4 regions of the Streptomyces sp. 11-1-2 genome follow, and region 1 is predicted to be linked to each of the others. Evidence: riboswitches for the same ligand, from Rfam matches in the RefSeq annotation. Region 1 holds a riboswitch; each other region holds the start of a gene.
The links. Region 1 has a riboswitch for cobalamin ahead of CGL27_RS07210 (ABC transporter substrate-binding protein). Riboswitches for the same ligand answer to the same signal wherever they lie in the genome.
Positions count from the first base shown of each region.

Region 1 (7,749 bases):
AGAAGGTGGCCGGCATCGACGCCCGGGAGCCGGACGTCGGATTCGGCCGCTGGGACTGCCAGTGGAGGAGCACCACCAACGAGTTCGAAGTGGACCCGCGCTTCGACCAGGGCGACCTGCCGCGCGACAAGAACGCCCGGTCGATCAAGCTCGGCGACAATCGCCAGGCCATCGTTCTGCCGGGGGACGAGGGCCCAGGGAGCTGCCGCGTCGAGGTGGTCCATCGCGACTACACCGGCCTGGACCGGGTGAAGGGGACCGAGCGGGTGGCCCTGGTCATCAAGGGGGGCGGGCCCCAAGGGCCGGCCCTGCGAACTGGCCACCGACCTCGCCGGCTCGGCCGCCGCCGCGCTACCGCCCGCCTGAACCCTTGGGGAGACGGGCGCGCCAGGTGAGCGACGTCTTCTCCACGCTCGCGGCCAGCCTCTTCGCGGCCGGATCGGCGCCCGCCGAGCGCTGCGAGTGGGCGATCTTCGCCGCCTGGTCGAGGTGGTCGCGCATCGCCGCGAGGAAGAGCGTGTCGAAGGCGGCGCCCTTGGTTCCCTTGATGGTGCGCAGTTCGTCCTCGGTCACCATGCCGGGCATGTCGTGCCCCTGGTGCGGGTTGGTGTCGGGGACGCCCGCTCGGGCGAGTAGCTTCCGTAGCTGGACGAGTTCGTCGCGGTAGGCGATGGCCACCGGTTTCGCCCACTTCTCCACCCCGGTGTCGGAAGAGTGGCCCGGGACCAGGCCCAGCAGGACCGTCGTCTGGTCGTCCATCGCGATCATCAGCTGGATCCAGCCGATATCGGTGGAGTTGAAGGTCCCCGACGTCGCCTGCCCGCTCGGGGACCGCGTGGCGGGGTCCCGTACGGCCGACGTCGACCGCGCCTCGCCCGGCGGTTTCCCGCTGCCGTCCCCGCATCCAGCAGTGAGCAGCGTGGCGGTGGCGAGCAGGACCGCTACGGACACCGCGCGCCGGGTGACGGTTGCCGCTGTCATGTCGACTCCCCTCGTCTGGCGTGGGCGGAGCCCCGGTGAGGGGACTCCGCCCACAGGCAAGGCGGTGTCGCCCTGCCGGGCCACGTGGCCTGCCCTCTGCTCCTCCGTCAGGGACGGCCGTCGGCTCCGCACTTGACGATCACGTTGATGCAGTCACGCACCCGCCGGGCCATCTCGTCCTCGGGCCAGGCGTTGAAGAAGTCACCGTGCATGGTGAATCCGGCACCCGACGCCAGCTTGAAGCGCGCGGGGTCGCCGCTGACCGGGTAGCGGAGCACCTGGCGCAGCTTCGGCACGGCGACCGGGTGCGTTGCCGGGCACTGGCCGCCGACCGGGTAGGCCATGTGGCTCTTGTGGTCGGGGGAGTCCAGGTCCTTGCCGTTCCAGCACTGGGGGAAGTCGAGGTAGGACTCCAGCATCGAACCGGCCGGGCAGTTCACGAAGTCCTTGGAGGGGTTGACCTCTCCGTGGTGCAGGCAGGACCAGCGCGCGATGGACGTGGGGTCGCCGACCCCGGTGGCCTTGGCGTTGCCCGCCACGATCCGCAGCCCCAGGGGGAGCGGCTTGATGGTGGCGATCACGTCGTCGCGCACACCTTCACCGAGGTAGTAGAAGGTGGTGCCGGTGGGTTCGACCTCTTTGCCGTTGTCGTAGAGGGTCGGGGTCCAATACGACGACAGGTCGGCGGTCGGACTGCAACTGGTCCTGCCCCTCTGCAGGGCGGCCAGATCGGTGCGCGCGTTGGTCGAGTTGTTCCCGAAGAAGCTGTGCATATGGGACGCGCCGGGGAGCCCCGGGAACACGATCGGGTCGTCCGGCAGCCGGTGGGTGAACGGGCACTCGGCGACGAACTCCGCTACGCGTACTGGTGCGTTGGCGCTCCGCGGGCTCGATGCCGCGCCCGCCTTGTCGGTGGCGCGCAGATCGGCACGCGCACTGGCCGGGCCGATGGAGAGCAGGGACAGGACGAGACCGACGGCGGCGAAGACGACGCCCGGACCTCGCCAGCGACCGAGGACACGCCGTAAGGGCGGGAAGCGCGGGGGTGTACGGGACATGACTCTCCTTTCCGTGCACGCACGGAAGAGCGAAAAGAGCGGGAGAGAGCCCAGCGGTGTGGTCACACGGGGCTGCCGAGAGAGCGCTCTCTCGGAGCGATGCTGCGGACGCTAGAGGTGGCCCAGGTCACTGTCAAGCGTCCGCGGCGAGGAGGGTCAAGAGCCTGCGGCAGCGGGGAGGCCGCGGCGTCCGCTCGGTCAGTCCTCGGAGCCCGGATCGGTTCGCTCGGCCGAGGGCAGCAGGTGAATGAGCAGCAGGACGATCCCGGAGATCATGAACACGCGCGTGGCGGCCTCCAGGCCATTCCACTTCTCCGACTGCCACATGGCGAACCATTCGCCGCCGATGCCGATGAACCCGGCGCCGAACAGCAGCATCAGCATCAACAGCCCCACGGTGCTGGCCTGACGGGCGCGGCGGACGCGGTTTCCGGGCGGCCCCGCGAACCACATGGCCGTCGCGGCGAGGAGGACAAGAGCGGCGAGGGTCTCCCAGGCGATGATGGCGACGTAGGCGGTGTCCTGGAGCGCGGTGGAGTCGATGGCCCGCCACATCAGGTCTTCGTCCTTGAACGTGGTGTCCATCGCCAGGACATGCCGCACGAACTGCTGGTTGCTGTCGAAGTCGGTGATGTTCCCGAAGGCGACGAGCGTGATGTACAACGCGATCGTCCCGGTGAGCACCCCCGAGGTCATCGAGTAGATACGGGGTGAACGTATTCTGCCGGTTCGCTCTGCCACGATGACCTCTGTCTCCCGTTGGATCCCGCTGACCATGAAGCGTGCGGGAGCCGTAGCGTACAACTGACTGGATCAGGGCGGTGATGGACGCCGTACTGTGCCGAGCTGAGCCGACGGCGGGGAGACGCGGGTCACACGCGTCCATGTCACAGGGGGTCGGGCTACCCCGTCTCAGGGGTGTAGCCACTGAACGACCACAGAGGAGCACACCATGGACGCGCGACTGAACTACTCCGCCAGCCAGACCGCCGGCAAGGTCCTGAGGCCCGTCATGGCGGCGGGCCGGGCGGTCAAGGAATCACCGCTGCCGGCGGCGACGCAGGAGCTGGTGGCGATACGCGTGAGTCAGATCAACGGCTGCGCCGTCTGCATCGACATGCACACCAAGGAAGCCGCCGCGGCCGGTGAGACCCCGGTGCGGTTGAACCTGGTCGCGGTATGGCGGGAGGCCACCGTCTTCACCGATGCCGAGCGGGCCGCGCTGGAGCTGGCGGAGGAGGGGACCCGGGTCGCGGACGCGGCTCGTGGGGTCGGCGACGAGGTGTGGGCGAATGCCGTCAAGCACTATGACGAGGAGCAGCTCACCGCCCTGGTGATCCTGGTCTCCTTCATGAATATGGTGAACCGGCTGAACGTCATCACCCAGCAGCCGGCGGCCGGTGACTACGAGGCCGGGCAGTTCCACTGACCGGCAACGGCATCGGTATCGGCAACGGGCCCAGGGGAGGGGAGTCGGCGTGAACAAGGTCGAGGAGTTCGAGGAGCTGCGGCCGCTGCTGTTCTCGATCGCCTATCGGATCCTGGGCAGTGTGAGTGAGGCCGAGGACGCGGTGCAGGAGACCTGGCTGCGCTTCGACGGCTCGGCGACCCGGCCCACGTCGACCAAGGCATATCTGTCGGCCACGGTGACGCGCATCTCGATCGATGTGCTGCGCTCCGCGCGTGTGCGACGGGAGGAGTACGTGGGCCCGTGGTTCCCCGAGCCGCTGCTCAGCGATCCGTATCAGGACCCGGCCCGGGCGGTGGAGCTGGCCGACTCGGTGTCGATGGCGGCGCTGTTGCTGCTGGAGCGGCTCAGCCCGCTGGAGCGGGCGGTGTTCGTGCTGCGGGAGGTGTTCGCCTTCGGGTTCGACGAGGTCGCCACGGCGGTGGGACGGTCGGAGGCGGCATGCAGGCAGCTCCTGGTGCGGGCGCGGCGGCACATGCAGGCCGGGCGGCCGCGGTTCGAGGCGGACCGGCAGGAACGGCAGGAGCTGGCCACGCGGTTCTTCGACGCGCTGAAGGACGGTGATGTGGGCGCGCTGCGGAATCTGCTGGCCGCCGATGTGCAACTGGTCGGGGACGGCGGCGGCAAGGCCCCGCGGCTGGCCAAGGCCGTCATGGGCGCGGAGAACGTGGCGCGGTTGCTGGGCACGGTCTTCCCGTGGCTGCTGCGGATCGACGTGTCGTTCGAGCTTCATGAGGTCAACGGCCAGCCGGGCGCGGTCTTCCGGGAGCGGGACGGCAAGGTGCTCCAGACCCTGGTCCTCGATGTGCTCGACGGGCAGATTCAGGCCATCCGCGCGGTGATCAACCCCGACAAGCTCGGCCACCTCGGGCCGGTCGGCGACGCCTGGGCCGTCGACCGCGAGGTGCGGCAGGCCCGGCGGCGCTCGAACTGACCTCGATGCGTGGTTTCCCACCCCGTGACCGGTCCGACACCCTGATCGTTCGACGATCTTGATAGTCTCGGGGAGCCAGTCGTGCCACATCCGAGGCCAGGGAATCCGGTGTGAATCCGGAGCTGACGCGCAGCGGTGAGGGGGACGGGCGGGGCATGTGACACCACTGGGAGGAGTCCGCGACGGCCGAGAAGCCGCCGCGGACGAGCACCGGGAAGGGGCCCCGTCCGGACGAGCCCGAGTCCGAAGACCTGCTGGTATCTCCGCGCCCCGTGCGGGGAGTACGTCCGTAGGCCAGGCTCCGCGTTCGAGCCCCGACAACCGAGGCATGCCCGTGCTCTGCTCTGCCCGCCGTACCGCGGCCCTCCTGCTCGCCCCCGCCCTCCTGCTCACCGCGTGCGGTGGCTCCGGCCAGGACGGCGCGGACGCCACAAAGCCCGCCGGTGCGGGCTATCCGCGCACCATCGACAACTGCGGCCACAAGGTCACGGTGAAGTCCGCCCCGAAGCGGGCCCTCTCCCTCAACCAGGGCAGCACGGAGATCCTGCTCTCCCTCGGCCTCGCCGACCGCATGGCGTCCACCGCCACCTGGACCGACCCGGTGATGAAGGGCCTGGAGAAGGCGAATGCGACGGTGCCGCGCCTCGCGGACAACGCGCCGTCCTTCGAGAAGGCCCTGGACGCCGAACCCGACTTCGTCACCGCCTCGTTCGTCTCCACCCTCGGCAAGGGCGGCGTGGCCACCCGCGAGCAGTTCGAGAAGCTGGGCGTGCCCACCTACGTCTCGCCGTCCGACTGCTCGGCGGGCCGGGACCCCGACAGCGGTGGCGATGGCTCCCGCAGCAAGCCACTCACCCTGGACACCGTCTACGGCGAGATACGCGACCTGGCCCACGCGTTCGGCGTCGATGAGCGCGGCGATAAGCTCATCGCGGGGTTGAAGCAGCGCGTGCGTACGGCCACCGAGGGAGTGGACGCCTCCGGCGTCTCGCTCATGTACTGGTTCGCCAACTCCCAGTCGCCCTACCTCGCCGGCTGCTGCGGCGCGCCGGGCGCCATCACCCGGGCCGTCGGAGCGAAGAACGCCTTCTCCGACACCCACGACGAGTGGCCGCAGATCAACTGGGAGACCGTGGCCGACCGCGACCCGGACGTCATCGTCCTCGGCGATCTCACGCGCAAGCAGCAGACCGCGGAGACCGCCAAGGCCAAGATGCGTTTCCTGGAGACCAACGCCGCCACCCGCAATCTCACCGCCGTGAAGAAGAAGCGGTACGTCCTGCTCAGCGGGCAGGCCATGAACCCGTCCATCCGTACGGTCGAAGGGGTCGAGCAGGTCGTCGCCGGGCTGCGCGACTTCGGACTCGCCAAGTGACCACCCGCCTCCTGCTGCTGATCGCGGGAGGGCTGGCCGCGCTGTTCGCGTCGATCGCCGTCGCCGTGACCATCGGCCCCGCCGACATCTCCACGGCCGACGTCTGGGCAGCGGTCACCGCCCATCTCGGCCTGGGCGAGAGCACGTTGCCACCGCTGCGCGACGGCATCGTGTGGAACCTGCGCATGCCCCGCACCCTGCTCGCCGCGGTGTGCGGGGCGGGGCTGGCCCTCTGCGGGGCCGTGATGCAGTCCCTGCTGCGCAATCCGCTGGCCGACCCCTTCGTCCTCGGGGTGTCCTCCGGCGCCTCAACAGGCGCCGTCGCCGTGGTCGTCCTCGGCGTGGGCGGCGGGGCCGTGTCCCTGTCGGCGGGCGCGTTCATCGGCGCGCTGCTCTCCTTCGGCCTGGTCCTGGCGCTCAGCCACAGCCTCGGCGGCAGCACCGACCGCGTGGTGCTGTCCGGGGTGGCCGCCATGCAACTGTTCTCCGCGCTGACCTCGTTCACCGTCCTCACCTCCGCGGACGCCGACACCACCCGCGCCGTGCTGTTCTGGCTCCTCGGCTCGCTCACCGGCGCCGGCTGGACCGATGTGCTGCTGTGCGCCGTCGTCCTGGCCGCCGTCCTCCTGGTCTGTCTCGGACACGCCCGGACCCTGGACGCGTTCGCCTTCGGCGAGGAGGCCGCGGCAGCGCTCGGCGTCCGCGTGGCCCGCACCCGCCTCGTCCTGCTGTGCGCGACCGCGCTGCTCACCGCGACCCTGGTCAGCTCCGCCGGGGCCATCGGCTTCGTCGGCCTGGTCCTCCCGCATGCCACCCGCGCCCTCACCGGGTCCGGCCACGCCCGCCTCCTGCCGGTCACCGCACTGGCCGGAGCCATCTTCCTGGTGTGGGTGGACACCGCCGCCCGCACCGTGATCGACCCCCAGGAGGTCCCGGTGGGCGTGGTGACGTCCCTCATCGGCGTACCGGCCTTCGTCGCCGTGCTCTACCGCGGCCGGAGGAAGACATGAACGACTCCCTTCCCGTTGACACCGCGGATGCGGCACCCGGACTCCGCGCGGACCGCGTCAGCCGCCGCGCCGACGGCCGGCTCATCGTCGACGGCATCACCCTCACCCTGCGCCCCGGCGAGACGCTGGGCCTGCTCGGCCCCAACGGCTCCGGGAAATCAACCCTGTTGCGGCTGCTCGCCGGCATCCTCACCCCCTCCGCCGGAGTCGTCACCCTGGACGGCCGCGCACTGCCGCGGGTCGGCCGCCGCGCCACGGCCCGCCGTATCGCCACCGTCGAACAGCACGCCCACACCCAGACCGAACTGACCGTCCGCGAGGTCGTGTCCCTTGGCCGCATCCCGCACCGGCGCGCGTGGTCGCCGTCCACCGCCACGGACACCCGGGCCGTCGACGCGGCCCTGGAGCGCACCGCACTGACCGACCGGGCCGGCCAGTCGTGGCACACCCTCTCCGGTGGCGAGCGCCAGCGCGCCCAGATCGCCCGGGCCCTCGCCCAGGAACCGTACGAGCTGCTGCTAGACGAGCCGACCAACCACCTCGACATCCAGCACCAGCTCGACCTGCTCGACCTCGTCGTCGGTCTGCCGATCGCCACCGTGATCGCCCTCCACGACCTCAACCTCGCGGCGATGTACTGCGACCGCCTGCTGGTCCTTTGCGAGGGACACGTCGTGGCCGAAGGCACCCCCAGCCAGGTGCTGACCCCGTCCCTGATCAAGCAGGTCTACGACGTCCGGGCCGATGTCACCCACGATCCGGGCCACCCGGTCATCCGCTTTCTGCGCCGCACACCGAAGCCGTGAGCCGGTAGACGGTATCCTGCCGAGCGGTTGCATGAACGACGGCGGCTGGACGGTTCTGGCGCGCTTTACCACTAGGCGGCTCTGGAAGGATCCACCACGTGAGCGATGCCGCGGACA
Region 1 covers NZ_CP022545.1:1,816,881-1,824,629, reverse strand. Annotated here, with positions in the region: gene CGL27_RS07240 (hypothetical protein) at 1-395, shown strand, start outside; gene CGL27_RS07235 (DUF305 domain-containing protein) at 352-981, opposite strand; gene CGL27_RS07230 (DUF1996 domain-containing protein) at 1,089-2,039, opposite strand; gene CGL27_RS07225 (DUF2165 domain-containing protein) at 2,238-2,735, opposite strand; gene CGL27_RS07220 (carboxymuconolactone decarboxylase family protein) at 2,992-3,468, shown strand; gene CGL27_RS07215 (RNA polymerase sigma-70 factor) at 3,518-4,441, shown strand; cobalamin riboswitch at 4,501-4,715, shown strand; gene CGL27_RS07210 (ABC transporter substrate-binding protein) at 4,770-5,816, shown strand; gene CGL27_RS07205 (iron chelate uptake ABC transporter family permease subunit) at 5,813-6,826, shown strand; gene CGL27_RS07200 (ABC transporter ATP-binding protein) at 6,823-7,632, shown strand; gene CGL27_RS07195 (response regulator transcription factor) at 7,731-7,749, shown strand, end outside.

Region 2 (7,749 bases), 9.2 Mb from region 1:
CAGCCATCCATGGCCGCCACGATGCTCGGCGTAGGGCTGGGCCTCATCGCGGCCACGACCTACGCCCTCTACTCCTGGGCGGCGCACCGGCTGATCACCCACGGCATCGTCTCCCGCGCGGCGATGGGCACGGTCTTCGGCTTGGGCGGACTGCTCCTGGTGCCCGTCCTCCTGGTCACCGGCGCGCCACTCCTGGACTCCGGGTCCAATCTGGCCGTCGGTGCCTACATGGCGGTGGTGCCCATGTTCACCGGCTACGTCCTGTTCGGCTGGGGACTGGCGCATGTGCCCGCGAGCACGGCGACCACGCTCTCCCTGCTCGAACCGGCCGTCGCCGCCGTCCTCGCCGTGCTGGTCATCGGCGAACGGCTGCCCGCCGTGGGCTGGACCGGCATCGCGCTCGTCCTCGCCTGCCTGGCCGTCCTCACCGCCCCCACAGCCGTCTCCAGGCGGCGCCGACAGCGGCCGGAAGGCGTGCCGCCACAGCGCACAGTGGCGGAGCACACGGTTGCTCAGCCAGGCCCGGGGCGGGTGCCGTAGCGGAGTCCGTCGACGAGCGGGGCGGGCGGCGAACGCTCCGCCGCCCGCCCCATCACTCCGCGGCGGAAAACCGCTCCGCCAGGTCGCGATGCCGGTCCGCGGCCAGCTTCGCCCGGGCCGTGCTGATGGTCGATCCGGGCATCCGCCCCAGCCGTTCGAGCTCGTCGGCGAAGCGCGGATGCTCCAGCCGCGCGTACTCACGGCAGGCAAGGCAGGTGACGTTCTCCGGACGCGGAGAGGTCATCGCGTACGGCGCCCGCATCCCGCATCCGGTGGCGATGCGGCTCGGCAGGTCACCGGCCAGGCCGAAGGTGGACGCCATCATGTCGCGGACGGCGGCGACGCCTCGGACGACCTTCGACTCGACATGGATATGCGGATCGTCCCCGCCCATGCGCCCCCCTGCCCCGGCGACTTGACGGGCCGGGGATGCTCCCGGCCGCCCGCGGACCGCAGGAGGAGTCTGCCATGTGCCCGGTGCGCCACCGCCGATGCGCCCGCCGGTTCAGGTCGCGGTCGCGGCCGCCGCCGCACGGCCCGCGGCGCGGCCCGAGAACAGGCAGCCGCCGAGGAAGGTGCCTTCCAGGGAGCGGTAGCCGTGCACTCCCCCGCCGCCGAAGCCCGAGACCTCACCGGCCGCGTACAGACCGGTGATCGGGTTGCCGGAGGCGTCCAGGACGCGGCCGGAGAGGTCGGTCTGGAGGCCGCCGAGGGTCTTGCGGGTGAGAATGTTGAGGCGCACGGCGATCAGCGGTCCGGCGGACGGGTCCAGGATCCGGTGTGCGGGGGCGGTGCGGCTGAGTGTGTCCCCGGGGTAGGCGAGCGCGTTGCGGATGCCCATGACCTGGACGTCCTTGGTGTACGGGTTGGCGATCTCGCGGTCGCGGGCCTCGACCTGCCGGGTGAGGTCCGCCAGGTCGATGAGGTTGTCGCCGGTCAACTTGTTCATGCCCGCGACCAGTTGGGGCAGGGTGTTGGCGACGACGAAGTCCTCGCCCTTGTCCCGGAACCGCTGGATCGGCTCGGGTGTCTGCCAGATGCGGGAGAGGAGTTGCAGGATGTCCTTGTTGGTCAGGTCCGGGTTCTGCTCGGAGCCCGAGAGCGCGAACTCCTTGGCGATGATCTTCTGGGTGGTGACGAACCAGGAGTAGTCATAGCCGGTGGCGGTGATCGTCCCGAGGGTGTGCAGGGTGTCGTAGCCCGGGATGTCGGGGGTGGCGAAGCGCTTGCCCTTCGCGTCGAACCACATCGACGAGGGGCCCGGCAGAATGCGGATGCCGTGGCCCGGCCAGATCGGGGCGTAGTTCCTGAGGCCCTCGGTGTAGTGCCACATGCGGTCGGGGTTGACGATCCGTCCGCCCGCCTTCTCGGTGATCGCCAGCATCCGACCGTCCACATACGCCGGGACGCCGGTGACCATGAACTTCGGCGGTGAGCCGAGCCGGTCGGGCCAGTTCCGCCGTACGAGATCGTGGTTGGCGCCGATACCGCCGGAGGTGACGATCACCACCGGGGCGTTGAGCTCGAATTGGCCCACCACGGTGCGCGAGGTGGGCTTGCCGCGGGCGGCGTCGCTCGGCTCCAGGATCGCGCCGCTGACCCCGGTGACGGCACCGCCGGTGACCACCAGATCGTCCACCCGGTGCCGGAACTTGAAGGTCACCCGCCCGTCCTTCGCGGCGGCCCGCACCTTCTTCTCGAACGGCTCGACCACGGCCGGACCGGTGCCCCAGGTGACGTGGAAGCGCGGCACCGAGTTGCCGTGCCCGTCCGCCAGGCCGCCGCCGCGCTCGGCCCAGCCGACGATCGGGAACCACTGCACGCCGAGCCCGTGCAGCCAGGACCGCTTCTCCCCGGCCGCGAAGTCCACGTACGCCTCGGCCCATTTGCGGGCCCAGTAGTCCTGGCCGCCGGGATCGGAGACGCCGCGGTCGAAGCCGGCCGTGCCGAGCCAGTCCTGCCAGGCCAGTTCGTGGGAGTCCTTGACGCCCATCAACCGCTGTTCCTCGGAGTCCACGAAGAACAGGCCGCCGAAGGACCAGAACGCCTGGCCGCCGAGGTTGCTCTCGGGCTCCTGGTCGAGGAGGAGCACCTTGCGTCCCGCGGCCGTCAGTTCCGCCGTGGCGACCAGCCCGGCGAGCCCGCCGCCGACCACGATGGCGTCCGCCTCCGAGGACGCCCCGGAGGCGGCGAAGGCCGGACCCGCCGCCTGGGCCAGCGCGGCGCCGGCGAGCACACCGCCCGCAGCCGTCAGGGCACGGCGGCGGCTGATCCCGGCCAGCGAGGCGGCGTTCTCTGTGGAGTTCTCCATGGGCGGCCTTCCGGAAGGGGGTTCGGAGGGTGCGGGAGATGCGCAGGGGGTTGCCGCGACGGCAACATGTTACCGACGGTAGCCCACAGGGTGCGGGGCCGCCAGACTCCTGCTCCCGATGAGCAACTCCCGGAAGCCGTAGGGCACTTCGGCTGGTCAGCGCCCACCGGATGACGGCTCGGGCGAGGCGCGCCGCCGTGGCGAGAAGGCGTACAGATCGAGGATGTCGGGCAGCGGCGCCACACCGGGGCCGCCCGCCGTGACCCAGGCCACGACGTCCTCTGTCGCCTCCGGGTCGTTGACCAGGCCGAGCCACACCGGCCTGCCCCCGGCGGCACGTCCGGCCGCCGACGGCTGCACCACGATCACATTGGCCTGATCGCAGACGTCCAGACACCCGGAGACGCGTACGGGCGCCTCCTCACCGAGCCGTGCGATCTGTGCCGCATGGTCGATTCCGGTCACCTTGGGGCTGCCGCAACAGCAGTCCCGGCATACGGTCACCCGGCATGGCACCGGGTCGGTCGGCCTGACAGGCATGCCGCATCACCCTCCTCCGGGGAAGTCCGCCCCGGTTTCCGTCGAGGAGGCGACCGCGTGAGTCTCCTGGCTCTCGGGTCGATGCTCGTCCCGGCCTTCCCACCCGCGCGTACGGGCAGTGGCCTGTTCGGGATCCGCTCGCCGATCACAGTGGCGGCACCGCGCCGGATTCACACCGGCTTCCTCGTTCCGCCGTCGCCTTTGTCGCCCGGCATCATCGCATCCCGGGCACCGCCACACCACGTGGCCCCCGCTCCCGCGAGCGCCACGGGCGGCTGGACGTCAGTTGTGGCGGGCCGCCACCCCCGCGAGGATTTCGCCCAGGCCCTGGCGGGTGGCCGCCAGCACCACGCGGTCGTGCGGCCGCAGGACATAGCCGGGGTGCAGATCCCACACCAGGGAGGGCGCCTGGGTGGCGCCGTCGTAAGGAGGCGCCGCGGCGAGGTCGCGTTGCCGGTCGGCGGGTTCCGCCGCGTCCAGTGCGATCACCCGCCAGGCGCCCGGTGCGAACGCCTCGGCGACGGTACGCCCCTCCAGTTGCGGATGCCCGGCGACATGCAGGGCGGCGAAGAGCAGCACTCTGCGCTCGACCGGTATGGCGCCCAGGATCTGACGTCCCATCATCGCCCCGGCGAACGCCGGGGCCGCCAGGCTGGAGACGCTGCGGCTGCGGGTGAGGGCCCGCGGATGGGCCGCGCGCAGTGTGCGGTAGACGGCGGTGGCGAAGCGGTCGTCGTACAGGCGCAGCGCCACCCGCAGCCGGGGCTTGACCGAGCGGGCGTACAGCGTCGCCTCCAGGTTGGTGGTGTCGACGCTGGTCAGGGCGAGCAGGGAGTGTGCCCGCTGGATCTTGGCGGCCTCCAGGACGCCCTCCTGCGTGACATCGCCGATGACCGTCGGCACCCCCAGTCTGCGGGCCAGCGGGATGCCGCGCGCTCCGGGGTCCTCTTCCACGCACACCACGGGGATGTCCATCTCCCGGAGTCTGGCCAGCACCCGGGTGCCGACCTTGCCGAGCCCGAGCAGCACGACGTGGCCGGAGAGGCCGCGCGGAGGGCGGCGCAGCGCGGAGGCGGTGCGGAAGGTGCCCAGCGCCTCGAGCGCGGCGGCCACCAGGACGGGCAGCATGAGCAGTCCGGTCAGCCCGGACAGCAGTTGGAGGACCTTGCGTCCGGTGGGCTCGTCGAGCGCCGGGTCGTCGATGGCCAGCACGTCCAGCACCGTGAGGTAGGCGGCGCGGAGCAGACCGGCTCCGGTGAACTGCCAGGAGGCGATGGTGAGGGCGAGCACGGCGATCGCCATTCCGGCGACGGACCAGCGCAGTCGGCGGGAGAACAGCGAGGCGAGGGGCAGTCTGCGAGTGCCGAGCCGCCGTGGCGGCAGCGGTGGGCCGGTGGCGGAGACGGCCTCGAGCACCACCGTGTCGCGTCCGGTGGCGGCGGCCACCTCCTCGTCTCCGGGCAGCAGCTTGGGCCCTTCGTCCCCGCTGCTGTCGGAGCCCTCGCTGCCGCCGGGGTCGCTGGTGGTGGACGAGAGCAGGGCGAGGGTGCACAGCCCCGGGCGGGCCACCTCGTCGGGGCCGGGCGGGGTGCGCTCGGCCGCGCGCAGCAGCAGCCCGTCGGCCTGGAGCACTTTGCTGGTGCCCGCTACGGCGGTGGCCGCCAGCGCGGGGGCCGCGGTGTCGGCGTCCGACAGTACGGTGGTGGTGGCGTCCAGCTCCGCCGCGTCCATACCGGGATCGGCCACCCGCGCCGCCTCGTCGAGGAGTTCCTCCAGATGCTGGCCGAGCTTGCGGTTGTAGAGCCGGATCACCAGCCGCAGCCGGGGGTTGAGGCGGCGGGCGCGCAGTGCGGCGTGGATGTTGGCCTCGTCGTCGTCATGGACCAGGGCGAGCGCGGTCGCGTGCTCCGCACCCGCCTCGGTCAGCACCTCTTCGTCGAGCGCCGGGACCTCCATGACCCGCACTCCCCCGTCCGCAGCGGGGTCGTCCGCGGCTTGCCTGGGCAGCGGGATCCGTCCGACGGCCGCGCTGAACCGGCCGAAGAACGCGGAGGTACGGCCGCCCTGCCGCCATCCCGCCACCTGCTGCCCCGCCGGGTCCGCCACGGGCGTGCCGCCGGGGATGACGACCGTCACCCGTGTCCGGTAGACGTAGTAAAGCTCGGCGGCGAGGCGGTGGGCGAGCGCGTCGTCACCGCAGACGACCATGTGGGCCGTCCCCGAGGGGGACGGCGGGTCCGAGGTGGAGGTGGAGAACACGACGGCGAAGCCCCCCGTTGGTCCGTGATGCCGTGGGTCGTCCGGGCGGGGTAAGGCGGCCGCGGTCTCCGGCGGCCGGCACCCGCGCTCCGGCGGTCATGATCAGACCGTACCTGGTGGGCCGCCCAAGGGAGTTGGGCGCCGGGGGCCGGCGACCGGACGGCCCGTCCGCTCACTCCGGCGGGGCTCCGCAGCGCGCACAGCGGGCGAAGGGCGCGGTGTCCTGGATCGCGCCGCAGTCGGCGCAGACCCGATCCAGCCAGCAGGCGGGCTCCCCGCCCTCGGGCTCGGCGGGCGCCGGGTCCGGGTCGGGATCCCGGTTCGCCGTCGCCCGGTTCGCCGTCGCCCGGTCCGGGTCGCCGGGTCGAGCCGTGCCGCTCATCGTGTACGCCTCCCTGTCCGGACCGTACGCGAGTCCATCCGCCGACCCTCCACCCGTGGCTCCGTCCCGGGAAGCGGCCCAGCCATAGATCCGATCTCTCCTGCGCCAATGCCCCCTGACGGGACGTAATAGCGCCCGACCCCTCCCCAGTTATCGGATGACTCGGTAACGTATCCGCCTCGGGAGGCAACGATGCCGAGATCTTACCGACGCTCCGCTGTGGCATTTCTGCTCTGCGGCGTCCTGGCCATGACGCTCTTCATCACCGGGCCCGCGCAGGCGAAGGACTCCGCCTGGACCGTGCGCGGCCCCTCACCCCACTCCGGTCCCCTCGCGCAACTGCGGCTCGACGGAGCCTCGGGAGCGCTGACGCTCCAGGTGTCCCGGGGCGGACGGACGGTGGTCGAGCCCTCACCCGTGGGCATCGTCACCGAACGGGCGGATCTGTCGCACGGGCTGCGCTATCTGGGGCGCCACGACCGCACCGTCGTGGAGCGCTACCGGTCGACGGTCGGCAAGGAGCGCTCGCGCACGGCCCGGATGACCGAGACCCGCTTCCGCTTCCGGGGCAGCGGGAGCGCCCGGCTGGACCTCGTGGTGCGGGTCTCGGACGACGGGGTCGCCTATCGCTATGTCCTGCCGTCCGGCAGCGGTGATGTCCTCGGCGAGACCGCGGCCTTCACCCTGCCGTCGGACGCGGCCGCGTGGCTGGGCGACTACCGCAAGGACAACGAGAACCTGTTCAAGGAGTACACCGCGGCGACCGCGCCCACCGGTGAGTACATGGCTCAGGCGCTCTTCGAGACGGCGGGCGGCTACGCCCTGATCGCCGAGTCGGATCTCACCGGCCGCTACTCCGCCGCCCGGCTGATCCATCAGCAGGGGCAGCCCACGTACCGCATCGGGCTCTGGGATCAGCGGGTCACGTCCGACGGACCGCTCAGCACGCCCTGGCGCGCGCTGATCGTGGGCGATCTGGGGACCGTCACCCAGTCCACCTTCACCGACGATCTGGCGCCCGCGTCGCGGGTCGCCGACACCTCGTGGATCCGGCCCGGACCCGCGCTGTGGACCTGGCTCGCGGGCGGCAAGCCGGCCGGGCAGAGCCTGTCGATGCAGAAGGGGTACGTGGACTACGCGGCCCAGCGCGGCTGGCCGTATGTGGTGGTGGACGCGGGCTGGTACTTCGACCCCGACCAGTGGGATGTCACCGATCCCGACTGGCCGCGCAACAGCTGGATTCCGCGGCTCGTGGACTACGCGCGCGAGCGGCATGTGGGCATCCAGGTCTGGATCCACCACCGCGACCTCGACACCGCCGAGGAGCGCGAGCTGTGGCTGCCCACGCTGGAGAAGTGGGGGGTCAAGGGCGTGAAGATCGACTTCATGGACTCCGAGGCCCAGGAGACGCTGCGCTGGTACGACGAGATCCTCAAGGCCACCGCGGACCACCATCTGCTCGTCAACTTCCATGGCTCGACGATCCCCAAGGGCATCCAGCGCACCTGGCCGCAGGTGATGTCGATGGAGGGCGTGAACGGCGAGGAGAAGCGGACCAACACTCCGCAGCATCTGGCGACGCTGCCCTTCACCCGCAACGTCATCGGCTCCATGGACTTCACCCCCGGGGCCTTCCACCGGGCCGAGCGCCCCAACGCGGGTTCGGACGCGGGGGAAGTCGGCCTGTCGGTGCTCTACGAATCCGGTATCCAGGACC
Region 2 covers NZ_CP022545.1:11,006,600-11,014,348, reverse strand. Annotated here, with positions in the region: gene CGL27_RS46830 (DMT family transporter) at 1-540, shown strand, start outside; gene CGL27_RS46825 (hypothetical protein) at 593-934, opposite strand; gene CGL27_RS46820 (FAD-binding dehydrogenase) at 1,046-2,851, opposite strand; gene CGL27_RS46815 (hypothetical protein) at 3,008-3,391, opposite strand; cobalamin riboswitch at 3,451-3,580, opposite strand; gene CGL27_RS46810 (NAD-binding protein) at 3,674-5,599, opposite strand; gene CGL27_RS46805 (hypothetical protein) at 5,823-6,032, opposite strand; gene CGL27_RS46800 (glycoside hydrolase family 97 protein) at 6,225-7,749, shown strand, end outside.
Region 2: linked by a shared signal. The riboswitch ahead of CGL27_RS46815 (hypothetical protein) and the one ahead of CGL27_RS07210 (ABC transporter substrate-binding protein) in region 1 are both predicted to bind cobalamin.

Region 3 (7,749 bases), 8.4 Mb from region 1:
GCTCGGCCCAGGGGTGCCCGTCAGATGAGCCCCTGCCGCCCGTCCCGCCGATTCCCCGCGGACAACGGGCGCCCGATGACCGAAAGGAAGCCGCGAACGGCTGTCACGACATGACGGCTTCAGCTCCTCGCACGGCTCGGCAACACCGAGCCCACCCCCGCATCACGTCAGAACGGAAGAGTCACGCACTATGGGCAGCATCGCCATCATTGGCGCAGGAAACGTCGGCCAGGCAATCGCCGGTCATATGTCCTTCAAGGGAGATGACGTACGGATCTTCGACAGGTGGGGCCGCGACCTTGAACCGATCAAGGCCAACGACGGCATCGACATGACCGGCGACGTGGAGGGCCACGGCACACCCTCGGTGCTGACGACCGACCCCGGGCACGCCGTCAGCGGCGCCGAGGTGGTCATCGTCGCCGCGCCCGCCTTCGCCCACGCCTACCTGTCCAAGGAACTCGCGTCCGTCCTCGAGCCGGACCAACTCGTCCTCTTCCAGCCGGGCGTGCTCGGCAGCGGCGTCGAGCTCGCGCGCATGTTCGCGCTCGCCGGCCGGCAGCCCTGCCTCATCGCGGAGACGCCGACCAGTCTGTACACCTGCCGGCTGCGCCGTCCCGCGCATGTCTACATCGGGGCGATCAAGCACGCCGTCCCGCTGGCCGCCGTACCCAGTGCGGACACGCCCCGGGCCCTCGACATCCTGCGGACGTACTTCGGCGACCGGTACGTGCCGGACGAGGACGCGCTGACTGTCGGGCTCAACAACTGCAACCCCATCTACCACGTTCCGCCGGCGGTGCTGAACTTCAAGACGGTCGAAGACGCCGACTGCCACCCGCTGCACAGCCTGGTGACCCCGCGCATCGCCGAGGTCATCGACGCGCTGGACCGCGAACGCCTTGCCCTGGCGGACGCCCTCGGAGTGAAGGCGGCCAGCTTCTGGGACTTCCTCAACACCGCCTACGAGGTGACCGAGGGCAGCTTCGTGGAGCGCATCGTGCAGGGCTATGGCCGTCAGGGATTCCCCGAACCCGACTCGATCAAGCACCGGTACTTCACCGAAGACATCCCCTTCGGACTGGTCATCTGGAGTTCGCTGGCCGCGCAGATCGGACTCGCCCTGCCCCTGACCGACTCGTTCATCGCCTTGAGCGGGCCCCTGCGCGGACAGGACTTCGTGGCCGGCGGCCGCACAGCGCAGAAACTGGGCCTGCTCGGCTCCGACGTCGACGGCATCCGCGCCGCGTTCATCGACGGCGTGGTGTAGACGTGCGCCACACGCCGTGATCCGCCGCACGTCTTCGCGGGCGCCATGCTCATGCCGTGCTCCACCCGGTGGTCCGGGTCGGATGTCCTGGAATGCGAGAGGGCCCCCGGATGGTTCCGCGGGCCCTCGTGCGCCTGAGGCATCGTCAGTGCGTGGCGGTCGCCACCGCCCGGCCCTCATCGGCCGTCGCGGGCTTGGGATTCAGCAACCGCTCGGCAAGCTCGCCGAACAGGAGACCGAAACCACCCCACAGGACGACCTGCATGGCCAGAGCGGACAACCGGAATCGCCACAACACGGTGGCGGGGAAGTCCCCCGGCACCTCGTTGACCACGGGAAGGAAGGCATACGCCAGCCCGATCACCACGGCGAAAGCGGCCACCGCGGCCACGGTCGCGTACCAGGTACCCAGCCTCGGGGCGAGCCGCTTGCCCACAATGGTGGCGCCCACCGCGAGGAGCACGCTGAGCAGCATCATCAGGAAGTACAGCGTCGTGCGCTTGCCGATGGTGTCGCCGTTGCCGACCGCGGGCGGGTTGGCCGGGTACTTCAGGAACGGCACCACGTAGACCGCGAGCAGCGCGCAGCCGGACAGCAGCAGCGCGGTGGCCCGCGGGGTGAAGCGGCCGACGCGGCCCAGGGCGACGCAGTACGCGAGGGCGGCGATACCGCCGAAGGCGATCCCGTAGACCAGGACACCGGTGGCCAGCCCGGCCGTGGACTGCACACCACGCGAGACCAGCTCGACCTCGTGCTCATGCGCGGGGGCGTGGGCCCCCTCGAAACTGATCGCGCGGTCGACGCTCGGCTCACCGAGGAAGTAGGCGGCGACCAGGGCGAGCACGCCGGCCCCCAGACCGGCGAGCATGCCCCGGACGAGCAGATTTCTTACCATTGCGGAGTTCATGAGTGTGCGGCGTCCCTCGCGTCAGTGGCAGGGGAAGCCGAGCAGATGACGGGCGTCATGCACCCACTCATGGACGTTCTCACCGGAGACGACCGCGGTGGCGCCCTGCTCGGCACCGACGAAATACAGCAGGACCAGCATCAGAATGCCGAAGAAAACCGCCCACGGAGCTATCGCCTTCAGCGGCAGCGTGGCAGGCAGTTCGGGCGTGGTGGCTGTGGGCTGCGCGACATGCTGCGCCATGGCCAGGGCCTCCTTAAGGGAGTTCGCGTCCCATCTCGGTGGAGCACAGGACGACGGCTACGGGTCTGACTCACGAGAGACCCCGTCCGGGACCTCTCGCTCACAGTGGCGCGACCGTGCCGGATTCCCACCGGCTTCCGTCTTACCGTCGTCGATATCGCACCGACCGTACCGCGTGTCGGGTTCATGGCCAAGACCAGCCACCTGGCGAGACGCTGCGCTGGGGTGCCTGAGGACGGTGCGGGAGCCGGGGCCTGCCCCCGGGCAGGCCCTAAAGTCGCGGCATGCGTCCGTCCGCCGAAAAGCGGCAGGCCCGCGCGGCGGACGCCCCCACCGCTGCGATGACCGGCGCATGAGCGGGTGCTCGACACGTCTTGCCCACGATGTGCTGATGCAGGTGATGCGCACCGGTCTTGGCTCCCTCCCGGACGACACCCCGTGACGGACGTGATCCGCCGAGCCCTGACCGGCCGAGCCGCCCGGACCACGCCGCTGCTGGTCGTCTGCGCCCAGCTCCCGGTCACCCACTGGGCGGGCAACCGGCTCGATCTGCGCCGCTCGATGACCATCGGGCTGCTTCTCATCGCCGCCGGTTTCGCGGTGGTGGCCGCCGCGCGCCCTGCCGCCTGGACGGGCACGGTCGGATTGCTGCCCGCCGCGGGCTACGTCGTGCTGCTCACCCTCGGCCAGATGCTGGTCGTCCCGGCCGCCCGCGCCTGGGTGCCCGACCTCGCCGAGAACGGTCGGCTCAGCCTCTACACCGGCGCGCTGTCCTCCGTCTCCGGCCTGATCGTCCTCATCGGCAGCTCGGCCACCGGCGCCCTGCTCGACCTGGGCCTCCCGCCCGCCGCCCCCTGGCTCGTCCTCGCGGCCGTCCCGGCCCTCGCGGTGACACTGCTGCCCCGCCGCCCGAATCAGCCCAGGGTGAGCAGTTCCTCGTAGAAGCCGCCGAACTCCCGTTCCCGGTCGACGAGGTGGATCTCCTGGATCCAGTGGCAGCGGCGTCCGGCCTTGTCGGTGCGCCGCAGCGGGGTGTCGTTGTCGGGCGTGATGTACGACTCCACGCGCGCGCCGTCGATCGTCTCGTGCGGGAACTCCCCGACCAGGTGGCCGGCGTGCCAGCCGCCCAGCTCCCATCCGGCCTCGGTGGCCAGCCGCTCGACCTCGGCGTGCAACCGCTTCCCGGTGATCTCCGGGTCGCTCTCGAAGAACCGCTTGCCTGCGTCGAAGACCTTGGGCAGATCGTCCCGCAGCCGGTGCTTGACCGGGTCGTCGCCGAGGACGAAGGTCCGGCCGAAGTCGGCCTCGTACTCTTCGAAGATCGGCCCGAGGTCGGCGAATACGATGTCGTCCGTGCCGATCACCCGGTCCGGCGGATTCTCCCGGTATGGCAGGAGCGTGTTCGGCCCCGAGCGCACGATCCGCTTGTGCCAGTGCCGGGTCGTGCCGAACAGCTCGTTCGCCAGGTCCCGGATCCGGTCGCTGACCGCCCGCTCCCCCTCGCCCGGCGCCACCAGCCCGCGCCCCTCGATCTCCGCGAAGAGCCGTACGGCCTTCGCCTGGGCATCCAGCAACCGTTCCGCGCGCGTGGGTTCGTCGTCCGCCATGGGCCCGACGGTAGGCCGCTAGATCGTTTCCCGGCAACCGAATTAGGCAGTCCTCAGTCGGCCCGGCCAGTCGCCGCCACCGTCACGCCCAGGCCGATCATCGCGAGGCCGCCCGCCCCGCCGACCATCGAAAGGCGGCGGTCCGAGCGGGCGAACCAGGAGCGGGCCGCCGAGGCGCCCAGACCCCACAGGGTGTCCGTGACCAGGCCGATGGTGATCGGGACCAGGCCCAACACCATCATCTGGACGGGAACATGACCCACCGAGTGGTCGACGAACTGCGGTAGCACCGCCGCGAAGAAGACGATGCCCTTCGGGTTGGTGACGCCCACCAAAATGCCGTCCAGAATCGAACGCAGATCACCACGCCGCTCACCGGCCGGAGCGTCCATGTTCGCCACGCGCATCTCCCTGCGGTGCCGGAACGCCTGCACACCCAGGTAGACGAGATACGCCGCTCCCGCCAGCTTCACGCCCATGAACAGCGCCACCGAGCTCTCCACCAGCGCGCCGAGGCCCCAGGCCACGGCGATCACCAGGGCGTAGCAGCCGATCACATTGCCGAGGACCGTCGCGAGCGCCGTGCGGCGGCCGTGTGCGAGGGCCCTGCCGACCACGAACAGCACACTCGGCCCCGGGATCACGATCACCAAGAGCGACATCGCCGCGAACGTGAGAACACTCTCCGTGGACACCACGTGTCCGCCACCTCCTGAATCGCTCCGTCCAGGGGACATACAAACAGATGGTGGGTTGTCCGCTCCAGACTCAGGCCCCCGGCCGGGGCTCGCAAGAAAGGGGCCCCGGCCGGCGAGCCGGCTGCTTACGGCTGAGCGCTGGACACGGGCGCGTTGAGGTTCTCGTGGACCGCGCGGGCGATGCCCTCGATGTTGGCGATGCCATCGTCCATCGTGGCGTTGTCCTGCGAGAGCACCGTGATCGTGTAGTCGTGGTCGCCGCCGGTGAAGGCGCCGAGGCTGTGCACACGCCAGCCGTTCGTGGCCCGCTCCAGCCAGCCGTTCTTCACATGCACCTGGGCGTCGCTCGGCGCGCCGGCCGGGGTGCCCCAGCGCTGCGAGGGGATGACCTCGGCCGTCAGCTTCAGGATGTAGGCGCGGGAGTCATCGCTGAGCACCGGGTTGGTGTGGGTCACCAGTTGGAGGAGCTTTTCCTCGTCGTTCGCGGTGATCTGGGTGAGCCCCCAGTGGCCCTCGCTGTCGAGGGTGGTGTTGGTCATTCCCGCGGCCTGCAGGAACCCGTTGATCTTGTCCGCCCCGAGCTGCTTCCACAGCGCGGTGGTGGCGTCGTTGTCGGACTCTGTGATCATGGCGGTGGCATGATCCTTCTCCTCCTGTGTCAGGGCGCGATTGTCCTTCTGCGCGTCCCACAGCAGGGTGCTGAGCACGGTCACCTTGACCGTGCTCGCGGAGTCGAAGTGCCGGTCCGCATCCAGAGTGCAGGTGGTGTTCGTGGTGCGGTCGTGGAGGCTGATCGCCGTGGTGGCGGCGGAGCCCTCCAGCGCCGAATTGATGTCCTCGGAGAGCTTGTCGGCGAGTTCCGGCCGGTCCGAGGTGCAGATCGCCGCCTGCGGGGTGGCCGCGTGAGCCGACCCCACCGAGGCGATCGTCGGCACGAGCACCCCGGCGGCCAGCACCGCTCTTGTCGCCAGGGTGGTACGGGGAGGCTGGGTTATTCGTCGGTGTCGACCCATGGTGCGCTTGTCCATTCGTTCGTGGGGCAGTTGGACACGCGGTGCCTGCGCTCCGTTGCGAAGACATCCGGTGCTCCGACCCTGGATGACGAGCCGGAGGCGGGTGAGGTTCACGAACGCGTCCGAGTCTCACAAGATCGCTCCACAATAGGCACCGCGCCCGGGCGGGCCGGGCGCGGTGCGGCAGACGAACTGGGCGGCGACGGCCAGGACGGCGAAGAACATCGAGCCGCCCGGCTTCCACAGCCGACCCCGGCCCGGCTTCCACTGCCGACCCGGGACCCGGTCAGCGCTGAATGGCCGTGAGGAAGTCTCCGAGGGCTCGCGCGACGGCGCCGGGGGCTTCCGCGGGGAGCAGGTGGCCGGCGTCCGGGACAGTCGTCAGGGTCGCGTGCGGGATGTGGGGCAAGAGGTGTTCGCGCAAGATGTGCGGCGGCTCAACCACGTCGTTCTCCGCGGCCAGCACCGTCACCGGGACCTCGATACGCCGTGCGGCATCGGTGATGTCCCGCGCGATTCCGTGCAGGGGCCACTCCTGCCGGGCCTCGGCACCGGCGGCGAGGCTGTCGCGCTCCGCGGTGGCCCGCACTGCCTCGGGCAGCGGTGTGGCGGTCAGGACGTGGTCGAGGGCGTGCCCCACCGTCTCGGCCGAGTCATAGGCGTGTGACAGGCCCTGCCGGTACTCCTCGGTCACCATGGCGGGCGGCTGGGGCGGCGCGGGCGCGACGAGCACCAGGCCGACCAGGCCGGCCGGTCGGCGGGCCGCGACGAGCTGGCCCGCCTTGCCGCCCATCGAATGGCCGACGAGGACGAACGGCCCCGACACGCGCTCCTCGATCACACGGACGAGATCGTCGGCGAGCTGGTCGAGGTGATAGGGGCCGGGCAGCGCCCGCGAGGTGCCCCAGCCGCGCTGGTCGAAGCGGACCGTCGCCTGCCCGGGCGGCAGGTGGCCGATCACACCGTTCCAGGTGTCGGCGGAGCCGCCCCAGTAGTGGGCGAACACCAGCGTCGGGCCGGTATCGCCCCCGACTCGCACGTCGAGCGACCCGCCCGCCACGGGAACTCTCGTTGTCATTTCCATCATCTTCGCGCCTTCCCTGTCGGCCACGGAAGGCGACTCCGTCATCCTGCCGCAGCTCTGAACCAGTAACCTGACCTGCCGATCAGGCTCGGAATCGACCGTAGGCGAGGGGGTGTCCACTCCTTGACGGAAAGGAACACGTTCATTGTGGAAAACGGACACAGTGCGGTGCGGCAACTGCGCTACCTGCCTGCCGTGGGATCGGTGTACGGGGTGGAGGTCCTCGATTTCGCGGCGCTGCGTTCGATGGACACCCAGCGCCGTCGTACCCAGCCGCAACGCCCCGACTTCCATGTGTTCGCGCTGGTCGGTTCCGGAACCGGCAGCCACGAAGCGGACTTCCACAACTACCGGCTGAGGGAAGGCGGCGCCGTGTGGATCCGGCCGGGCATGGTGCACCGCTGGAGCGATATCGACGCCTGCGACGGCCCGCTGGTCCTCTTCCGGCCCGGCTTCCTTTCCGGCTTCACAGCGTCGGAGGCCACCGCGCCGGCGTGCTGGCACCTGGACCGGCAGCGCCTGTCCCTCGCCCTGCTCGCGGCCGAACATCTCGGCCGCGAGCACAGCACGGCAGTGCACACACCACGCCTGGCATCCCCCGCCCTGCTGTCCCACCTGCTGGCGGCACTGATCCTGCGCGCACTCCCCGGCACACCGCCCTCAGCCGGCCCGGCAAGCCCCGGCAGCCGACCTACCGAAGTGTTCCGCGCCTATCGGGCCGCCGTCGAAGAGCGCTTCACCGACTGGCACCATGTGGCCGACTACGCGCGGGCATTGGGCTACGACGTACGCACCCTCACCCGGACGACGCGTGCCGCCACTGGCACGGGCGCCAAGACATTCCTCGACCAGCGCATCCTGCTGGAGGCGAAACGGCTGCTCGCCCACACCGACCTGCCGGTCAGCGGCTGCGCCCGACGCCTCGGC
Region 3 covers NZ_CP022545.1:10,225,134-10,232,882, reverse strand. Annotated here, with positions in the region: gene CGL27_RS43795 (AbgT family transporter) at 1-28, shown strand, start outside; gene CGL27_RS43790 (NAD/NADP octopine/nopaline dehydrogenase family protein) at 191-1,270, shown strand; gene CGL27_RS43785 (CbtA family protein) at 1,416-2,177, opposite strand; gene CGL27_RS43780 (CbtB-domain containing protein) at 2,199-2,420, opposite strand; cobalamin riboswitch at 2,458-2,602, opposite strand; partial or broken gene CGL27_RS43775 (MFS transporter) at 2,907-3,362, shown strand; gene CGL27_RS43770 (M24 family metallopeptidase) at 3,335-4,027, opposite strand; gene CGL27_RS43765 (LysE family translocator) at 4,081-4,725, opposite strand; gene CGL27_RS43760 (serine hydrolase) at 4,851-5,738, opposite strand; gene CGL27_RS43755 (alpha/beta hydrolase) at 6,025-6,816, opposite strand; gene CGL27_RS43750 (helix-turn-helix domain-containing protein) at 6,970-7,749, shown strand, end outside.
Region 3: linked by a shared signal. The riboswitch ahead of CGL27_RS43780 (CbtB-domain containing protein) and the one ahead of CGL27_RS07210 (ABC transporter substrate-binding protein) in region 1 are both predicted to bind cobalamin.

Region 4 (7,749 bases), 8.2 Mb from region 1:
GCACCGTGGTCACCCGGCGGGCGGTACGCGGCCGGGGGCACGGCGCGCGCCTCGTCGCCGCCGCCCACCGGGCGATGGCCGACTCCGGTCTCGACCTGGGCCTGTTCACCTGCGACCGGCCGCTGCGGGACTTCTACACGGGCGCCGGATGGCAGCCGCTGCCCGGCACGGTGCTCGTCGGAGGCACCCCGGACGCCCCCTTCCCGAGCGACCAGCCCTCCTTCGACAAGGTCACGATGGCGCATTTCTTCTCCGCCACGGCCCGGCGCCACCGCGCCGACTTCCTCGCCGCCCGGATCGGGCTGTACCCCGGCGAGATCGACCGGCTGTGGTGACCGGCACGCACCACGGCCCGTTGGGCGCCGACGGTACGGCCCGTTAGTCCAACACCCCCGCGCACTTGTCCATGGGCGCCCGCCCCGCCGCCGTCCCAAGGTGGAGCACCATTCTCACCAGCGAGGGAGGAGCCGGCGCGTTGACCTACGCAGAGGACGGGCGGCCGAAGGAGGGATGGCCCGGCCGCAGAGCGGTCGTGGTCACCACCACACTGGCCGGAATCGGAACGGCCATCGGCACGGGCGGTGGCACCGCGCACGCCCGTGACACCGCACCCGGCCGTGGAGCCGCACACGCCCGCGCCACCGAGCGCACGCTGCGGTCGAAGCGGCTGGAGGTCCGAGTGGACCCGGAGTTCCCGCGCATCGTCGCGTACATCGACCGCGAGACCGGCGCGGTGCTGCACGGCCAGCGGGAGCCGGTCCGTTCGGTGCTCATCGACGGCGTCGAACGCACCCCGCGCACCACCGCCGTCACCAGCGGCCCCGACCACATCACCTACACCCTCGCCTTCGGCACGACAACGGCCACCTCCGGCGCGGACACCGCCAACGCGTCCACCTCCAGCGCGGACGCCGAGATCGACATCCGGATCCGGGTCAGCGAATGGCAGGTCGACTGGCGGGTCACCCGGATCGCCGACACCGACGCGCTGCGCGTGGGCACCCTGCGCATCCCCCAACTGGCGTTCCTCAGCGTCCGCGCCGACCAGCCGGGCGCCACCCTGCTGGCCGCCCGGATCGACCTCGACCAGGCCAAGAGCGGTGACACCGCCGTCCGGTTCACGGCCGACACCCCCACCGACGGCGCGCCCATCGGCTGCGCCTACGCCGTCGTCAGCACCGACCGGCTCGGGGCCGCCGTCGAGACCAACACGGTCTGGGACAAGCCCTCCTCCGCCGCGGGCACCACCTGGGACAACGGACGGCTGTGGCGGCAGACGGTACGGGAGGACGGCCAGATCACCGCCCGGCTCACCTGCGGTGAGTGGACCCACCGGGCCGCCACCGCGGCCGTCGGCGCCACCGAACCGCTGCCCTGGGCCACCGTGGTCCTCACCCGGGACCGCAACGGCGACGGCATGGTCGACTGGCAGGACGCCGCCATCGCCTTCCGCGACATCATGGTGAACCCGCTCGGCGCCGACGAACAGCATCTGCGGGTCGTCCCGCACATCCCGTTCAACTTCGCCAGCCAGGCCACCAACCCCTTCCTCGACACCCTCGACAACGTCAAGCGGATCGCGCTGGCCACCGACGGACTGCGGCAGTACACCCTGCTCAAGGGCTACCAGTCGGAAGGCCATGACTCCGCCCACCCCGACTACGCGGGCAACTACAACACCCGCGCCGGTGGCCTGGCCGACCTCAACACCCTGCTGCGCTCCGGGCGCCACTGGAACAGCGACTTCGCGGTGCACGTCAACGCCACCGAGTCCTATCCGGTGGCCAACGCCTTCTCCGAGACGCTGGTCGACAAAAACGACAAGCAGTGGGACTGGCTGGACCAGTCCTACCGCATCGACCCCCGCCGCGACCTGGTCTCCGGCGATATCATCCGGCGCTTCCAGAACCTGCGGAACGACACCGACCCGGCCCTCGCCGCGCTCTATATCGACGTCTTCCGCGAGTCCGGCTGGAACTCCGACCGGCTCCAGCGGGCCCTGCGCGACCAGGGCTGGCGACTGACCACCGAATGGGGCCACGGGCTGGAGCGCTCCTCGCTGTGGTCGCACTGGGCCACGGAGACCGACTACGGCCCGGACACCTCGCGCGGTATCAACTCCCGGCTCATCCGCTTCATCCGCAACCACCAGAAGGACGTCTTCGCCGACAAGTGGCCGACCCTGCTGGGCATCCCCCGGATGGGCAACTTCGAGGGCTGGACCGGCAAAACCGACTGGACCGCCTTCTACCGGCTCATCTGGACCCACAGCCTGCCCGCCAAATACCTCCAGGCGTACCCCATCCGCACCTGGGACGACCACGAGATCACCTTCGAGGGGCCCGGCCACACCTCGGTCACCGACACCGGTGGCGTCCGCCGCATCACCACCGACGGACGGCTGGTCTACGACGGCGGCGGGTATCTGCTGCCGTGGGAGCCGCGCGAGGCCACCGACCCGGCCAAGCTCTACCACTACAACCCCGCGGGTGGCACCACCCGTTGGCGGCTGCCGCGCGGCTGGTCGGGGCAGCGGTCCGTGGTGCTGTACCGCCTCACCGACCAGGGGCGTGCCGAGCCGGTCACCCTGCCGGTGCGCGACGGCCACGTCAGCATCACGGCCGACCCTGACGTCCCGTACGTGGTGCTGCGCTCCCGGGCCCGTGCCCAGGCGGCCCCCGGCTGGGGCGAGGGCACCCCGCTGTACGACCCAGGCTTCCACTCCGGATCGCTGCGCGGCCGGCAGACCACCGGCCCGGCCACCGTCGAACGCAGCGCGCTGGGCGACTACGAACTGGTCATCGGTGAGGGCGCGGCCGCCACCGTCGGCCAGCGACTCGACCGGCTGGCCCCCGGCGGCTATATGGCCTCCGTCCAGGTGGAAGTGGGCGCGAAGGCCGGTGAGCGGCGGCGGGCCGCGCTGCGGGTGCACACCGCCGACGGCGTCACCGCGGAGAACTGGACGGAGACCTCGACCGCCGTCAACCACATGGCAGCCGACCGCAAACACGGCACCCGTTTCCAGCGGATGTTCACCTCCTTCACCGTCCCCGACGGCGGCGGCCCGGTCACCCTCACCCTGGCGGTGGCCGAGGGCAGCGCCCGCGTCCGCTTCGACCGGCTGCGAGTGGTGCGGGCCCAGCGCACGACGAAGCCCGGCACCCTGGTGTACGAGGACTTCGAGCGGGTGCCACAGGGCTGGGGCCCGTTCGTCAAGGGCGACGCGGGCGGGGTGACCGACCCCCGCACCCATATCGCCCAGCGGCACGCCCCGTTCACCCAGGCCGGATGGAACGGCAAGGTGATCGACGATGTGCTCGAAGGCGGCCAGTCCCTCAAGTCACGCGGCGAGAACGCGGGCCTCGTCTACCGCACGGTGCCGCACACCGCCCGCTTCCACCCGGGGCGGCGCTACCGCGTGAGCCTGACGTACGCCAACGAGGCGGCCGGTCAGTACGCCTGGATCACGGCCGTGGACGAACCCGAACCACGCGAGCTGGAGCGCACCCCCCTGCCCGCCGCCACAGGGCGGGCCACCCACAGCTACACCGTCACCGCGCCCGCGGGCGGCGAGATGTGGGTGGGGCTGCGCAAGACCGGTGACAGCGGTACCGCGGAGTTCACGCTCGACTCCTTCACGGTGGAGGAACTGGACTGACACGGCGGAGGGAGCGAGCGCGCGGACACACCTCCGCGACCCGGCTCCCTCCGCCAACCCCCACCTCCGGTAAGCCCCTCCCCCTCGCGCCAGGGCCACCCTTCCCTTGGCGGCCGGGCAGTCCGTGGACAAAGATCGGCGTGTGATGGGAGCAGCCGACCGGAGGGGACCGCGGATGTATCACACCTGGATGCGGTACTTCACGCCCAGCCCGGCCCATCACCGGCTCGGCCTGGTGTGTCTGGGTGTCGGCCTCCAGCACGGCGCCCTGCCCGTCGTCGGCCCGCGCATCCTGGACCACCATGTGGCGGTGGTCATCAGCGCGGGCCGCGGATGGTTCCGCGGCGCGGACGGCCGCCGCCGCACCGTCACGGCGCCCGCGCTGCTCTGGCTCACCCCGGGTGTCACCCACCACTACGCCCCGGACCCGGACACCGGATGGGACGAGGCGTTCGTCGACTTCACCGGACCGGCCACCGCCGCCTACGCCGACCTGGGCTATCTCGACGCGGACGGCCCCGTGGTCGCGCTCACCGACACCGCCACCGCCCGTAGCGCCATCGGCCGGATCGCCCGCGCCGCGCGCCAGGGCAATCCGTTCCTGGAGGTCGAGACCGCGGCCGCCGTCCATGAACTCCTCGTCGCCCTCCGCCGCGTCCGCGCCGACACCGGCGCCGACGGACATCCGGTGCTCCAGGCCCTGGCCCGGGACGCCTTCCAGCCGCTCTCGGTGACCGAACACGCCGCCCGGCACGGCATGACACCGGCCGAACTGCGCACCGCGGTACGCCGCGGCGCGGGGTGCAGCCCCAAGGACTACCTCCTCGGCATCCGGCTGGGCCGCGCCAAGGAACTCCTCGTCGGCACCGAACTGCCGGTGGCCGCCATCGCCCGCCGCGTCGGCTACGACGATCCCGCCTACTTCAGCAGACTGTTCGCCCGCCGAGTGGGCACCGCACCGGTCCACTTCCGCGAGCAGCAGTGCCGCTCGGTCCCCGGCGGCTTCACCGACCGCATCCCCGACCCCAGCCGTCCACCGACGATCCCGCTGTCCGCACCGGCGGACGACGGTCGGCGCGGCGGCGGATGACCGGACGCGGCCTTGGGCCGGCCGGACGGCTGCGAGGAGCGGCTTCCGCCATTGGGGGGACGGTAGGCCGCGATTGCCCTGCCAAAGGGGCACCATGCATGCGAAGCCGGTCATATCCGGCGGCAGATTCTCAGCAAGGAGTTCCCATGCGTATCCGGACCGCCCTGTCCACGCTCGCCCTCACCGCCGCGTCCCTCGCCGTCGGCGCGGGCGGCGCCATCGCGGACGACGCGCCCGATGTCACAGTCAACAACTCCAGCAGCACGGCCTTCCCCGGCGTGTGCGCCAGCAACCAGTTCTCCTTCGTCACCGTCCCGGTCAATCTGGCGGGCGGGTCGGACTCCGGCGCGTGCTGACCCCCTGAGCTCGCTGATGGACGGGGTGCGGCCGGTGCACGGCCCGGGCGGCACCGGTCGTACCCTCGGCCATCGCGTGTTCCAATTCACCATCCCGAATACCGGACCGCCCCCTGCACACCGCCGGACGGCCCCGTAGGCTGGCTGGTGCAGCTGGTTCGCCCCGTCCGCCAGGCGGGATGCGTCGTAAGAGGGAACCCGGTGGGAATCCGGGACTGCCCCGCAGCGGTGAGCGGGAACGACCGCCGTCATACGCACTGGGTCCGGTGAGAGGGCCTGGGAAGCGACGGCCACTAGGTGTCCTCCTCCAAGAGGACGCGCCCGTGAGTCCGAAGACCTGCCATCTGCCCGCGTACGGACGATTCGTGCGCGGACATCTCGGTGACCTCGAGGGCGGGTCGGCGTACATACCAGGCAGTTGGCCGCGCTTTTGCCGCGCGAGACCGAAAGCCCGGTGTGTCACCCTTCGCGCTCTCCTCCCGTCGCCGGGATCTCAGGGATTCATCTCGCGAAGGAGATCTCCGTGACACCGAAGTCCGCAGCCGCGGCAGCACGAGCCACCGTGTACGGCTACCCCCGCCAGGGCCCCAACCGGGAACTGAAGAGGGCGATCGAGGGCTACTGGAAGGGCCGCGTCACCGCCGACGCGCTCAGGGCCACCGCCGCCCAACTGCGCAGCACCACCTGGCGGCAGCTGGCCGGGGCGGGTATCGACGAAGTTCCCACGGGTGACTTCTCGTACTACGACCACGTGCTGGACACCACCGTCATGGTCGGGGCGATCCCCGACCGCCACCGGGACGCCGTCGCGGCCGATCCGCTCGACGGCTACTTCGCCATGGCGCGGGGCACGCAGGACGTCGCGCCGCTGGAGATGACCAAGTGGTTCGACACCAACTACCACTATCTGGTTCCGGAGCTGGGTCCGGACACGGTGTTCGCGGCCGACTCCGCCAAGCAGGTCGCGGAGCTGACGGAAGCCCTCGGCCTCGGCCTGGCGGCACGGCCGGTCCTGGTCGGGCCCGTCACCTATCTCCTGCTCGCCAAGCCCGCCCCCGGCGCGCCCGCGGACTTCGAGCCGCTCACCCTCCTGGACCGCCTGCTTCCGGTGTACGCCGAGGTCCTGGCCGATCTGCGGGCGGCGGGTGCCGAGTGGGTGCAGCTCGACGAGCCCGCCCTGGTCCAGGACCGCACGCCGGCCGAACTGAACTCCGCCGGCCGCGCCTACCGCGATCTCGGCGCCCTCACCGACCGCCCGAAGCTGCTGGTCGCGACGTACTTCGACCGCCTCGGCGAGGCCCTGCCCATGCTGGCCAAGGCCCCGGTCGAGGGGCTGGCGCTGGACTTCACGGAGGCCGCCGCCGCGAATCTGGACGCGCTGGCCGCCGTCGGCGGGCTGCCCCGCAAGCGGCTGATCGCCGGTGTCGTCAACGGCCGCAACATCTGGGTCAACGATCTGGAGAAGTCCCTGGCCAGGCTCGGCACCCTGCTGGGTCTTGCCGACCGGGTCGATGTGGCCGCCTCCTGCTCGCTGCTGCACGTCCCCCTCGACGCGGCGGCCGAGCGGGACATCGAACCGCAGATCCAGCGCTGGCTGGCCTTCGCCCGGCAGAAGACCACGGAGATCGTCACCCTCGCCAGGGGCCTGGCCCGCGGCACCGATGCGATCACCGCCGAACTGGCCGCGAACCGGGCCGCCCTCGCCTCCCGCGCCAACTCCCCCATCACCCGCGACCCGGCCGTCCGCGCCCGCACCGGCGCGGTCACCGAGGCCGACGCCCGCCGCTCCCAGCCGTACGCCGAACGCGCCGCGGCCCAGCGCGCCCACCTCCGCCTGCCGCTGCTGCCGACCACCACCATCGGCTCCTTCCCCCAGACCGGCGAACTGCGCACCGCCCGCGCCGACCTGCGCGGGGGCCGGATCGACACGGCCGGGTACGAGGAGCGCGTCAAGGCCGAGATCCAGGAGGTGATCTCCTTCCAGGAGAAGACCGGCCTGGATGTGCTGGTGCACGGCGAGGCCGAGCGCAACGACATGGTCCAGTACTTCGCCGAGCAGCTCACCGGCTATCTCGCCACGCAGCACGGCTGGGTGCAGTCCTACGGCACCCGCTACGTCCGCCCGCCGATCCTGGCCGGTGACATCTCGCGCCCCGAGCCGATGACGGTGCGCTGGACGGCCTATGCCCAGTCCCTCACCGACCGCCCGGTCAAGGGCATGCTCACCGGCCCGGTCACCATGCTCGCCTGGTCCTTCGTCCGCGACGACCAGCCCCTCGGCGACACCGCCCGCCAGGTCGCCCTCGCCCTGCGCGACGAGGTGGGCGACCTGGAGGCGGCCGGGACCTCGGTCATCCAGGTGGACGAACCCGCTCTGCGCGAGACCCTTCCGCTGCGCGCCGAGGACCGGCCCGGCTATCTGTCCTGGGCGACCGAAGCCTTCCGCCTCACCACCGGAGGCGTACGGCCCGGCACCCAGATCCACACCCATATGTGCTACGCCGAGTTCGGCGACATCGTCCAGGCGATCGACGACCTCGACGCCGATGTCATCAGCCTGGAGGCCGCCCGCTCCCATATGCAGGTGGCCCGCGAGCTCGCCGCCCATGGCTATCCGCGCGAGGCCGGGCCCGGTGTGTACGACA
Region 4 covers NZ_CP022545.1:10,040,064-10,047,812, reverse strand. Annotated here, with positions in the region: gene CGL27_RS43145 (GNAT family N-acetyltransferase) at 1-335, shown strand, start outside; gene CGL27_RS43140 (endo-alpha-N-acetylgalactosaminidase family protein) at 476-3,658, shown strand; gene CGL27_RS43135 (AraC family transcriptional regulator) at 3,834-4,748, shown strand; gene CGL27_RS43130 (hypothetical protein) at 4,895-5,104, shown strand; cobalamin riboswitch at 5,242-5,464, shown strand; gene metE (5-methyltetrahydropteroyltriglutamate--homocysteine S-methyltransferase) at 5,628-7,749, shown strand, end outside.
Region 4: linked by a shared signal. The riboswitch ahead of metE (5-methyltetrahydropteroyltriglutamate--homocysteine S-methyltransferase) and the one ahead of CGL27_RS07210 (ABC transporter substrate-binding protein) in region 1 are both predicted to bind cobalamin.